Regions from separate parts of the Phyllobacterium sp. SYP-B3895 genome, predicted to be linked through region 1. Evidence: predicted binding sites of a transcription regulator. Region 1 holds the regulator's gene; each other region holds the start of a gene.

Evidence for each region. Region 1 encodes PhoB, which activates phosphate uptake and scavenging genes when phosphate is short. Its sites were predicted from a motif close to TGTCATNNANCTGTCAT; they were not measured.
Region 2: GF108_RS05250 (YdcH family protein) is a predicted target of PhoB. The motif match lies at 1,568-1,584, and genes of this name have one in related genera.
Region 3: GF108_RS04125 (DUF2794 domain-containing protein) is a predicted target of PhoB. The motif match lies at 1,203-1,219, and genes of this name have one in related genera.

The regions. Positions count from the first base shown of each region.
Region 1 covers NZ_WJIG01000003.1:872,358-875,630, reverse strand. The annotation lists gene dmeF (CDF family Co(II)/Ni(II) efflux transporter DmeF) at 1-820, opposite strand, end outside; gene GF108_RS16800 (metal/formaldehyde-sensitive transcriptional repressor) at 817-1,095, opposite strand; gene phoB (phosphate regulon transcriptional regulator PhoB) at 1,257-1,943, opposite strand; gene phoU (phosphate signaling complex protein PhoU) at 1,962-2,687, opposite strand; gene pstB (phosphate ABC transporter ATP-binding protein PstB) at 2,710-3,273, opposite strand, start outside.
Region 2 covers NZ_WJIG01000001.1:1,092,847-1,096,119, reverse strand. The annotation lists gene GF108_RS05265 (5-(carboxyamino)imidazole ribonucleotide synthase) at 1-612, opposite strand, end outside; gene purE (5-(carboxyamino)imidazole ribonucleotide mutase) at 615-1,112, opposite strand; gene GF108_RS05255 (YdcH family protein) at 1,217-1,420, opposite strand; gene GF108_RS05250 (YdcH family protein) at 1,647-1,826, shown strand; gene GF108_RS05245 (helix-turn-helix transcriptional regulator) at 1,945-2,208, opposite strand; gene GF108_RS05240 (MFS transporter) at 2,286-3,273, opposite strand, start outside.
Region 3 covers NZ_WJIG01000001.1:862,815-866,087, forward strand. The annotation lists gene GF108_RS04115 (Bax inhibitor-1/YccA family protein) at 1-87, shown strand, start outside; gene GF108_RS04120 (GNAT family N-acetyltransferase) at 241-798, shown strand; gene GF108_RS04125 (DUF2794 domain-containing protein) at 807-1,178, opposite strand; gene GF108_RS04130 (thioredoxin family protein) at 1,567-2,340, opposite strand; gene acnA (aconitate hydratase AcnA) at 2,528-3,273, opposite strand, start outside.

The sequences.
Region 1 (3,273 bases):
GATGCCCCGGGCCAAGCTGCCAGACGTGCAGGTCGGTAATCACGTCGCCCTCCTTTTCGATGGCGCCACGTATTTCGTCAGGCAGGTCTTCGCCCTGAGGGACATAGTCGAGCAACACGCCGCCGGCATCGCGGATGAGACCCCATGACCATCTGGCGATAACAAGAGCACCGACAATTCCCATGGCCGGATCGAGCCAAAGCCAGCCGTAAATGCTGCCGGCGAGAAGGGCGATGATGGCGAGGACGGACGTGAGCGCATCGGCAAGAACATGCAGATAGGCGGCGCGCAAATTATGATCGTGACCGTGGTGATGACTGTTATCGCCATGGTGGCCGTGGTGATGATGGCTATGGTCGTCGCGCAAGAGCCAGGCACAAACAAGGTTGACGGCAAGGCCAAGCACGGCAACGGAGATCGCCTGCGGAAAGCTGATCGAGATGGGGTTGGCAAGGCGTAGGAAACTCTCCCAGCCGATCAGCAGTGCAATAAGCGCGAGGATTACGGCGCTGGCAAAACCCGCGAGATCGCCGAATTTTCCCGTGCCAAAGGTGAAACGCGGGTTGCTGGCATTCTTCCTTGCATAAAGATAGGCCAATGCTGCGATCAGCATCGCCGCTGCATGTGTCGACATATGCCAGCCATCGGCGACAAGCGCCATCGACCCGAAAACCGTTCCCGCCACGATCTCCGCAACCATCATCGTCGCGGTCAGCGCGATCACAAACCAGGTGCGTCGTTCGTTGCGCTCGTGATCGTCACCCAGAAACACATGGGCATGCGTGCCTTGAGGCAAATGGATCGCGTGATCGTGGCTCATTTCAGATACATCCTTACAACGTCGATGAGGTCCGCGGCGCCCTTGGCCCGTTCGCTGTCCGTCTCGGTTCCGGGATCGACGACGTGCATGCGAATATGATCCTCGATGAGTTCACCCATCAGGCCGTTTACCGCGCCGCGCACCGACGCCACCAGGTTCAAAATGTCACCGCACGGCATTTCCGCTTCGAGCGCACGCTCGACGGCCTCCATCTGCCCCTTGAGACGACGGACCCTTGCGAGGAGTTTTGATTTTTCCTTGGTGGTATGAGACATAATATAGCCCCCTACCCTATATTTGCGTAAATTTCAAGTCCAAGATACCTGAGGACTGAGGGTTCAAGGACATCCTCGACGGACTGCAAAATACCGAAGGGCGCCGCAGCAGCCATTTAGCGCTGATGCGGCGCCCTTATCAGAATCGGAATAATTGGGGATCAGCCGAACGAATAGCCGGCGCCACGTACCGTGCGGATCGGATCTATCGAACGTCCGATATTGATCGCCTTGCGCAGGCGACCGACGTGGACGTCAACGGTGCGATCATCTACATAGATGTCCGCACCCCAGACATTGTCGAGCAGCTGGCCGCGCGAAAAGACCCGTCCGGGTGATTGCATGAGAAATTCGAGCAGCCGAAACTCCGTGGGGCCAAGTTTCAGCTCGCGCTCCTTGCGGAAGACGCGGTGCTGTTCGCGGTCGAGCTTGAGATCGCCGAAGCTCAGCACGTGCGAAAGCAGGCTGGGATTGACGCGGCGGAGCATGGACTTGATGCGCGCCAGTAGTTCAGGCGTCGAAAACGGCTTGACCATGTAATCGTCGGCACCGGTCGAAAGGCCGCGAACGCGTTCGCTCTCCTCGCCGCGGGCAGTGAGCATGATAATTGGCAGGATCTCGGTCTCGCGCCGCGCCCGCAGGCGGCGGCAGAGTTCGATGCCCGACAGGCCGGGCAGCATCCAGTCGAGGATCAGAAGATCCGGAACGTTCTCGCGCAGCGCAATTTCCGCTTCGTCGCCACGTGCGATCGTCTCGACAACATAGCCTTCAGCTTCAAGATTGTAACGGAGGAGGACGCTCAGGGCTTCCTCGTCCTCCACAACGGTGATTTTGGGAGCTATTGCCATATCAAGCCTTCAGTTGAATTAGGACTCGGTCGTTTCATCCACGATAATAGTATGCGTCTGGTCTTCCTTGGGACGTTCCGCCGGCAGTTGCGAACCGGTAACAATGTAATAGACCGTCTCGGCAATATTGGTGGCGTGGTCGCCGATGCGCTCGATATTCTTGGCGCAGAACAAAAGATGCGTACAGGCGGAAATGTTGCGCGGATCTTCCATCATATAGGTCAGCAATTCGCGGAACAGCGACGTATAGAGCGCGTCGATTTCGTCGTCGCGTTCGCGCACAATGTTCACCTGCTGTACCGAGCGCGTCGCATAGGCGTCGAGCACGTCCTTGAGCTGGGTCAAGGCAAGTTCGGCGATTGTCTGCAAGCCGCGGTAGACCGAGAGCGTCTGGCGGGTATCGGTCACGGCAACGACGCGCTTGGCAATGTTCTTGCCGAGATCGCCGATGCGCTCGAGATCGGAGGAAATACGGATCGTCCCGATGACTTCACGCAGGTCGATCGCCATCGGCTGGCGCTTGCCGATGATGGTGATGGCCTTTTCATCGATCTCGCGCTGACCCGCGTCGAGGATCAGATCGTCCGAGATGACGCGCTGCGCCAGCGCATTGTCGGAATTGACCATGGCGGCGACCGCCTGTTCGACCATGCGTTCGGCATGACCGCCCATCTCGGCGATCTTGTGCGTCAGGAACTTCAGTTCGTCATCGTAAGAGCGCACAGTGTGCTGCAACTCGGTCATGTGCTTTGTCCTCGTTCCTGCGTCAGCCGAAGCGTCCGGTGATATAGTCCTGGGTGCGCTTCTCGGTGGGGCTTGTGAACATCATTTCCGTATCGCCGACCTCGACAAGATTGCCGAGATGGAACATGGCCGTGCGCTGCGAAACGCGCGCTGCCTGCTGCATTGAGTGGGTGACGATGACGATGGTGTAGTTTTCGCGCAATTCGTCGATCAGTTCCTCCACCTTTGCGGTGGCGATCGGATCAAGCGCCGAGCACGGCTCGTCCATGAGGATCACTTCCGGACTGACGGCAATGGCGCGGGCAATGCACAGACGCTGCTGCTGGCCGCCGGAAAGACCCGTGCCTGCTTCATGCAGGCGATCCTTCACCTCGTCGAAAAGGCTGGCGCGGCGCAGGCTTTTCTCAACGATTTCATCAAGTTCGTGGCGACCCTTTGCGAGCCCGTGAATGCGCGGGCCATAGGCGACGTTCTCGAAAATCGACTTCGGGAATGGGTTGGGCTTCTGGAATACCATGCCCACCCGGGCGCGAAGTTCGACGACATCGATCTTAGGATTGTAGATATCCTCGTCATCGAGCGTGAT
Region 2 (3,273 bases), on a different contig from region 1:
GACCTTGATATTGCCTTCCTGATCGCGCGCGGCGATTACCGAGATTTCGCGCGTGAAATCGACCATCGCCTCAAGGATGGCAGGCACCGCACCGATAGCCGCGTAGCCGGCCTTCGCACTCTCGCCCTTGGCTCCGGTGAACTTGACCTGACCCTTGCCGTCATAGCCGAAGCGCCGTGTCTTCAATATGCCCTTGCCATCGAACGCCAGCAGGGCGGCTTCGAGATCGCCTTCGCTTTCGACGATGCGCCATTGCGCCGTCGGAATGCCGACCTTGGCAAGGAAGCGCTTTTCCGCCACGCGGTCCTGCGAAACCTTGAGCGCCTCAGGCGGGGGAAACACACTTTTTGTCTCGTTCAGCGTTTCCGCTGCATCGACCGGCACATTCTCGAATTCGTAGGTAATGACATCGCTGACCTCGGCGAGTTGTTCGAGCGCATTCGGCTCGTCATAGGCCGCGAGGATGTGCTGGTTGGCGACCTGACCTGCGGGACAATCGCCCTGGGGTTCCAGGATCACCGTCCGGTAGCCGAGCCGCGCCGCCGCCATCGCCAGCATGCGCCCAAGCTGCCCGCCGCCGATAATGCCTATTGTCGAACCTGGAGATATCATGCTTATGCCTCGTCAGAAGGCCGCAGAGCAACCTTGTCGCTTTGCGCCTGCCGGAATTCATCCAACCGTACCGCAAGTGCTGTATCGTTCAACGCCAGGACCGCCGCGGCCAGCAATGCTGCATTGACGGCGCCAGCCCGCCCGATCGCCAATGTCCCGACCGGGATACCTGCAGGCATCTGCACGATTGACAGCAGCGAGTCCTGCCCCGACAGAGCCTTCGATTCGACCGGAACGCCGAACACGGGCAAAGCAGTCATCGAGGCTGCCATCCCGGGAAGATGTGCAGCGCCGCCGGCGCCCGCAATAATGACCTTGAAACCATCCTCGCGCGCGCCTTTGGCAAAGGCGACGAGACGGTCCGGTGTCCTGTGTGCCGAGACGATCCGGTCGTCATGGGAAATGCCGAGCGCATCGAGCGTTTCGGCGGCGTGACGCATGGTGGCCCAGTCGGACTGGCTTCCCATGATGATTGCGACGTCAGCGCGTTTATCTGGCATTGAGCATCCTCTGAAATACGAGGCGGTGTGGGAGTAGGTCGGATTAAAGGAAAAGGTTGTCGCCCGCAAGTTAACTCGCGGACAGGTGCCTGCCGTTCTTGCAATCAGGCAATTATATCGGGGGTAATCTTGTCTTCGAGCTCGATGAGCTTGTCTTTGATGATGAGCTTCTTCTTCTTCATGCGCTGGATGCGAAGCTGGTCGCAGCCCACCTGGATCATTGCTTGTATGGCGGCATCGAAGTCCATGTGTTCTTGTTTCAATCTTGCGACTGCCAATCGAATGTCAGCCTGATCCTGATCGGACATGCAGTGATTCCCGATATTTCGCTGTAATAGAAGCTAGTGACTGGTTGCAGGCAATTCTGTCCTCGCCAGCACGTCGCCATATCACATTTTACACCACAAGAAAATCCTACGAAACAAATTCGACAATTGCTTAAAGTGGTGGCAGACTGTCACGGCTCTGTCACATACTTGCCGCGCGGCAAGTGGAGCACGTACGAGTTGGGCAACAAACCAAGGGAGAAGCCGGATGGCCATTGAGTCTCATCTTGAAACGCTTGAACGTAAGCATGGAGCGCTTGAAAAGCAGATTGCTGATGCGTTGTTAAGTCCCGCCTCCGACGACCTCATGATAAGCGATTTGAAGCGTCGCAAGCTTATGCTGAAAGAACAGATCGAAAGGCTGAAACTAGCCGTCACCCACCACTAGGAAGGTCTCACGAAATTCCATCCGGCAGCTACCCAGCGCCGCGATGGCAGCGATAAAAAAGCCCGGTTCCCGCTTCACGCAGGGACCGGGTTTTTCTTTGCCCGCCATGAAAATCGTCTCACCCGCTCCAGAACTGGTCGAGCCATAAATTCAGATGAAAGAAACCGCTGTCATCGACGGCGTAGATGCGGCGCGTGCCCTCCGATTTCACCTTGACCAGGCGCGCATCGAGCAGCGCTTTCAGGTGCTGGGAAACCGCTGGCCGTGAGATCGGCAGCCCGAGCGCGAGTTCATTCACGGTTTTTGGCCCGCGGCGAAGTTCCTCAAGGAGGTAACGGCGGTTGGGATCTGAAATGGCTGTAAAGGCATCCGTCTCGACCATGTAGAATAGTCGGTTTAAACCAAGCGCATTGTCAACGGATTTTGTCGTCGAGCGAACCTTCAGAGGCCCGCAAACGCCTATTCCGCCGGGTTTTCGGCGCGCGGGTCGAGCCGCACGCTTTCCGGCGTCACACGCTCGGCGCCGGCAGTTTTGAAATTGTCCCTGAGCTCTATCGGCACGGGCGCGCGCATGCGCGAGCGGATAATCGCATGGGTCATGATCAGAACATGCGCGAGCGCTGTGACGCCGAAGAGCGCCGATGGCGAAATGCTCTCCATGGCAAGGGCGCCGAGGATGGGACCGAGCATCGTGCCAAAGCCGTAGAGCAGCAGCAGGCCGCTCGTGACTTTGACGAAATTTGCCGAGTCGGCAAAGTCGTTGGCATGAGCGACAGCGACGGGATAGAGCGCATAGGCGAGCCCGCCATAGATCGCCGTCATGATCAGGATAACGTAGGCATTGTGCGGCGATATGAGGAAGATCAGAAGGCCGATCACAGCAGCTGCGCCGCCAACGATCGCAAGGACGTAGCGCCGGTCGGTGCGGTCGGACATGCGGCCGACGGGGATCTGCATCAGGGCGCCGCCCATAACCGACGCGCTCATCATCAAGGCGATCTCGGTTGTCGAAATGCCCGTCGAGGCGCCATAGACCGCCCCGAGCGTACCGAAAGCTCCGTTGGCCACGCCAATGAGGATGCAGCCCAGAAAAGCCACGGGCGAATTGCGGTAGAGGGCCCTGAGGTCCAGCTGGACTTCCGTCAGAGGTTTCGGACTGCTGGCGGTCGAAATGGCGGTTGGTATCAGTGCAAGGCAGAAGAGGATGCCGGTCAGCATGAAGAACGTCCCCGAGCGCACGTCGCCAAAGCCGATCATCATCTGGCCCACCGTGATGGATGCGAAGTTGACCACCATGTAGAGGCCGAAAATCTGGCCGCGATTGGTGTTCGTCGCCCGCTCGTTCAGCCAGCTCTCGATGACCATGTAGGAGCCTGCCATGGCAAAGCCGGTCAGGGCGCGCAGGGCGATCCACGCTATCGGTTCGACGAGAATCCCGGTGAACAGC
Region 3 (3,273 bases), on a different contig from region 1:
AAGGCAATCATGGGCGCCCTGCGGCTCTACCTCGACTTCATCAACATGTTCATGTTCCTGCTGCAGTTCCTGGGTAACCGCAACTAAGCTTTCGAGCATGGACAATAACAAAAAGGGCAGCGGAAACGCTGCCCTTTTTCGTTGGGCGTAATTCCCCATCAGAGTGACGCGTTTCCACTTTAAATTGCCGGCAAAGACGTGCATGAAACGGGCACGATCATTTTCTCCCTGTGAAAGCCAATGTCAGAGATTCATATCCGCCCGGCGCAGCCAGCCGACCTCGCGAGCATCACCGAAATTTACCGCGATGCCGTCCTCCACGGCACGGCGACCTATGAGATCGACCCGCCGGACCAGGCGGAAATGACGAAGCGGTTCCACGCAATCACCACGGACGGCTTTCCCTATATCGTCGCCGAATTGGACGGGGCCGTGATTGGCTACGCCTATGCCAGCTATTTCCGCACGCGTCCGGCCTATTGGTGGTCGGTGGAGGATTCGATCTATATCGCGCCCGACGCAAAGGGAAAGGGCCTGGGCAAGCAACTGCTCAGCCAATTGATCAAGGACTGTACCGCGCTTGGCTTCCGGCAGTTTATCGCCGTCATCGGTGATGGGCATGAGGATTCCGCTTCCGTTAGGCTCCATACCCGCGCAGGGTTCGCATACTCCGGCACAATCAGGGCCTCCGGCTTCAAGCACGGACGCTGGCTCGATACTGTGCTGATGCAGCTGGAGATGAATGGCGGGGCGCATACGCTTCCCGGAAAGCCGCCCTTGCGGAGCGAAGACGCTTAAAAAACACGTCAGCCGCGCACGAGGCTCAAACCCTTGTCGAACACCTTCAAAACGCGGTCAAGGTCGTGGCCGCGCTTCAGAATAAGACCGCTCGCGGCGATAACGCTGTAGGCGCCCTGCTTGCGGGCAAGTTTGGGGTTCTTTACCACCCGAAACATCGGAACCTCGCTGGCCCTGCGAAAGATGGAAAACACCGCTCGATCCATCAAGTGGTCAATGGCGTAGTCCCGCCATTCGCCAGCGGAAACCATGAAACCGTAGATTCGAAGGATCTGATCAAGTTCACGCCGGTTGAAGGTAACGGGCAACTCGCTACTGCGTGAGAGGGGGATTAGAGTTGCCTGCTGTTGCGCTTCGTCGCCACCTGCATTGCTGTCCATCAATCATCCGCCTTTGTATGCCGTGTGACACCTGGATGACATTAGGGTGACCTTTTCTACGCCGATTTACAAGTACGGAATGATTTCCGAAGGTCGCCTGACAGGGTTAGGAACCGGTTTTGCAATGATGTCACGAAGAAATACGTACTGTCTCCAATGGTGATTATTGGACACATTGTCGCCATTTTCTGTTCGCATTGCCGCCCGATTCCGCACCCAACATCCCTCGCATGTTGTCTGAGACGGTTCGGTCTTGACAGTCCGATACCCCAAGCCCCCCGCCCAACGGGTTGTTTGGGCCGAACCATCAGTCTCCCTGAATGGCAACATGCCCCAATATCTCAGGCCGGATTTATCCGGCCTGTTTTTGTTTTGAAAGCGTCTTTGGCTACTGTTTGGCGGCCATGATCGACGCGCCGATAATTGGTCCTGGCTGGCCCTCGCCAAGCATCTCCTGCAGAAGCACGGCACATCCGGTCGACTTCTTGCTGGCAATTTCGCTGATCGGTATTTCAATCTTCTGGGCCTTGCCGTCCCACATGCCGACGGTTTCCATCGCACGCACGCTGTTGGCATAGCTGACTTTGCGCCCGATGTTTTCGCCATCCGGAATGGCCACGATGGATTCGCGATTGAAATAGGCGAGGAGGACGCGAACAGGTTTTGTCGGCACCGGTCCTTGGCCGATGTCGATGACGAGGCGGTCGGGCGTCGCCTTGGCAATATTGACCGGAATGGTAAGGCCCGAATCGGTATCGCGCATCTCGGCGATGCGGCGGCGAATCTTCTGTCCATCCTGTCCGTTGACGTGGACACGGCCGTTGATAATCACCTGGGGCGTATAGACGCCATTGAGGCCCAGTGCGACGCGATAAGCATTCTGGCGTTCGGTGTTTTCCGGCAGGGCGAGCGTGTCGATCCAGCCGCGATAATCCCAATAATCCACGTGAAAGGCGAGGGCGACGACCTTGCCTTCCGCGACGAGTTCCTTGAGTACCGCGTCCGCGGGAGGGCAGGATCCGCAACCCTGCGACGTATAGAGTTCGACAACGCCCTCGGGCTTCTTGCCAACATCATCAGCGCAGACCGGAAGCACATAGGCAGCCGCAGCGATGAGCGGTGCGCCGATCAGCAAGCGTCTGGAAAGTTTGCGCAGATACACGGGTTAGATTCTCTTCCCAATTCGAGTGGGATTGTTGTCGGATAAAAGGATTGCGAGAAGATTGATAGGAGCCGCCCTTTTCAAGGGGAAGTCACTTTGAGGTGAATTCGATCACGTTTTGGCTCACATTCGTTCAAAAGGGCCGCCGATCACTCGGCGGCCCTTCAATACTCATGTCACTGGAGCGTCAGGCGGCGAGATCGCGCAGCACGTACTGCAGGATGCCGCCATTCTTCAGATATTCAAGCTCGTCGATCGTATCGATGCGGCAGATGAGCGGCACCTGTTTGACACTGCCATCGGCATAGGTGACCGTGGCGAATGTCTTCTGGCGCGGCTGGATCGTGGCAAGCCCGTCGATCGAGACGATCTCGTCGCCCTTGAGGCCGAGCGACTGCCAGCTCGTGCCGTCTTCGAGAACGAATGGCACGATTCCCATGCCGACGAGATTCGAACGGTGGATGCGCTCGAAGGACTGAGCGATAACGGCGCGGACGCCGAGAAGGCTGGTGCCCTTGGCCGCCCAGTCACGCGACGAACCATTGCCGTACTCGACGCCGGCGAAGATCACCAGCGGCACGCTCTCCGCACGATACTGCATGGCAGCATCATAGATCGGCATTTCCTCCTTGGAAGGATAATGGATGGTGTAGCCGCCTTCGCGGCCGTTCTCGCCAAGCATGTGGTTGCGGATGCGGATATTGGCGAAGGTGCCGCGCATCATGACCTCATGATTGCCTCGGCGCGTGCCGTACTGGTTGAAGTCCAGCGGGGCGACGCCGTGATCGGTGAGGTACTTGCCGGCAGGCGAAGCCGCCTTTATCGAACCGGCCGGCGAAATATGGTCGGTTGTGATCTTGTCGCCGAAGAGACCAAGGATACGTGCACCCTTGATATCGTTGACCTTGCCGGGCGTCTTGCCCATGCCGACAA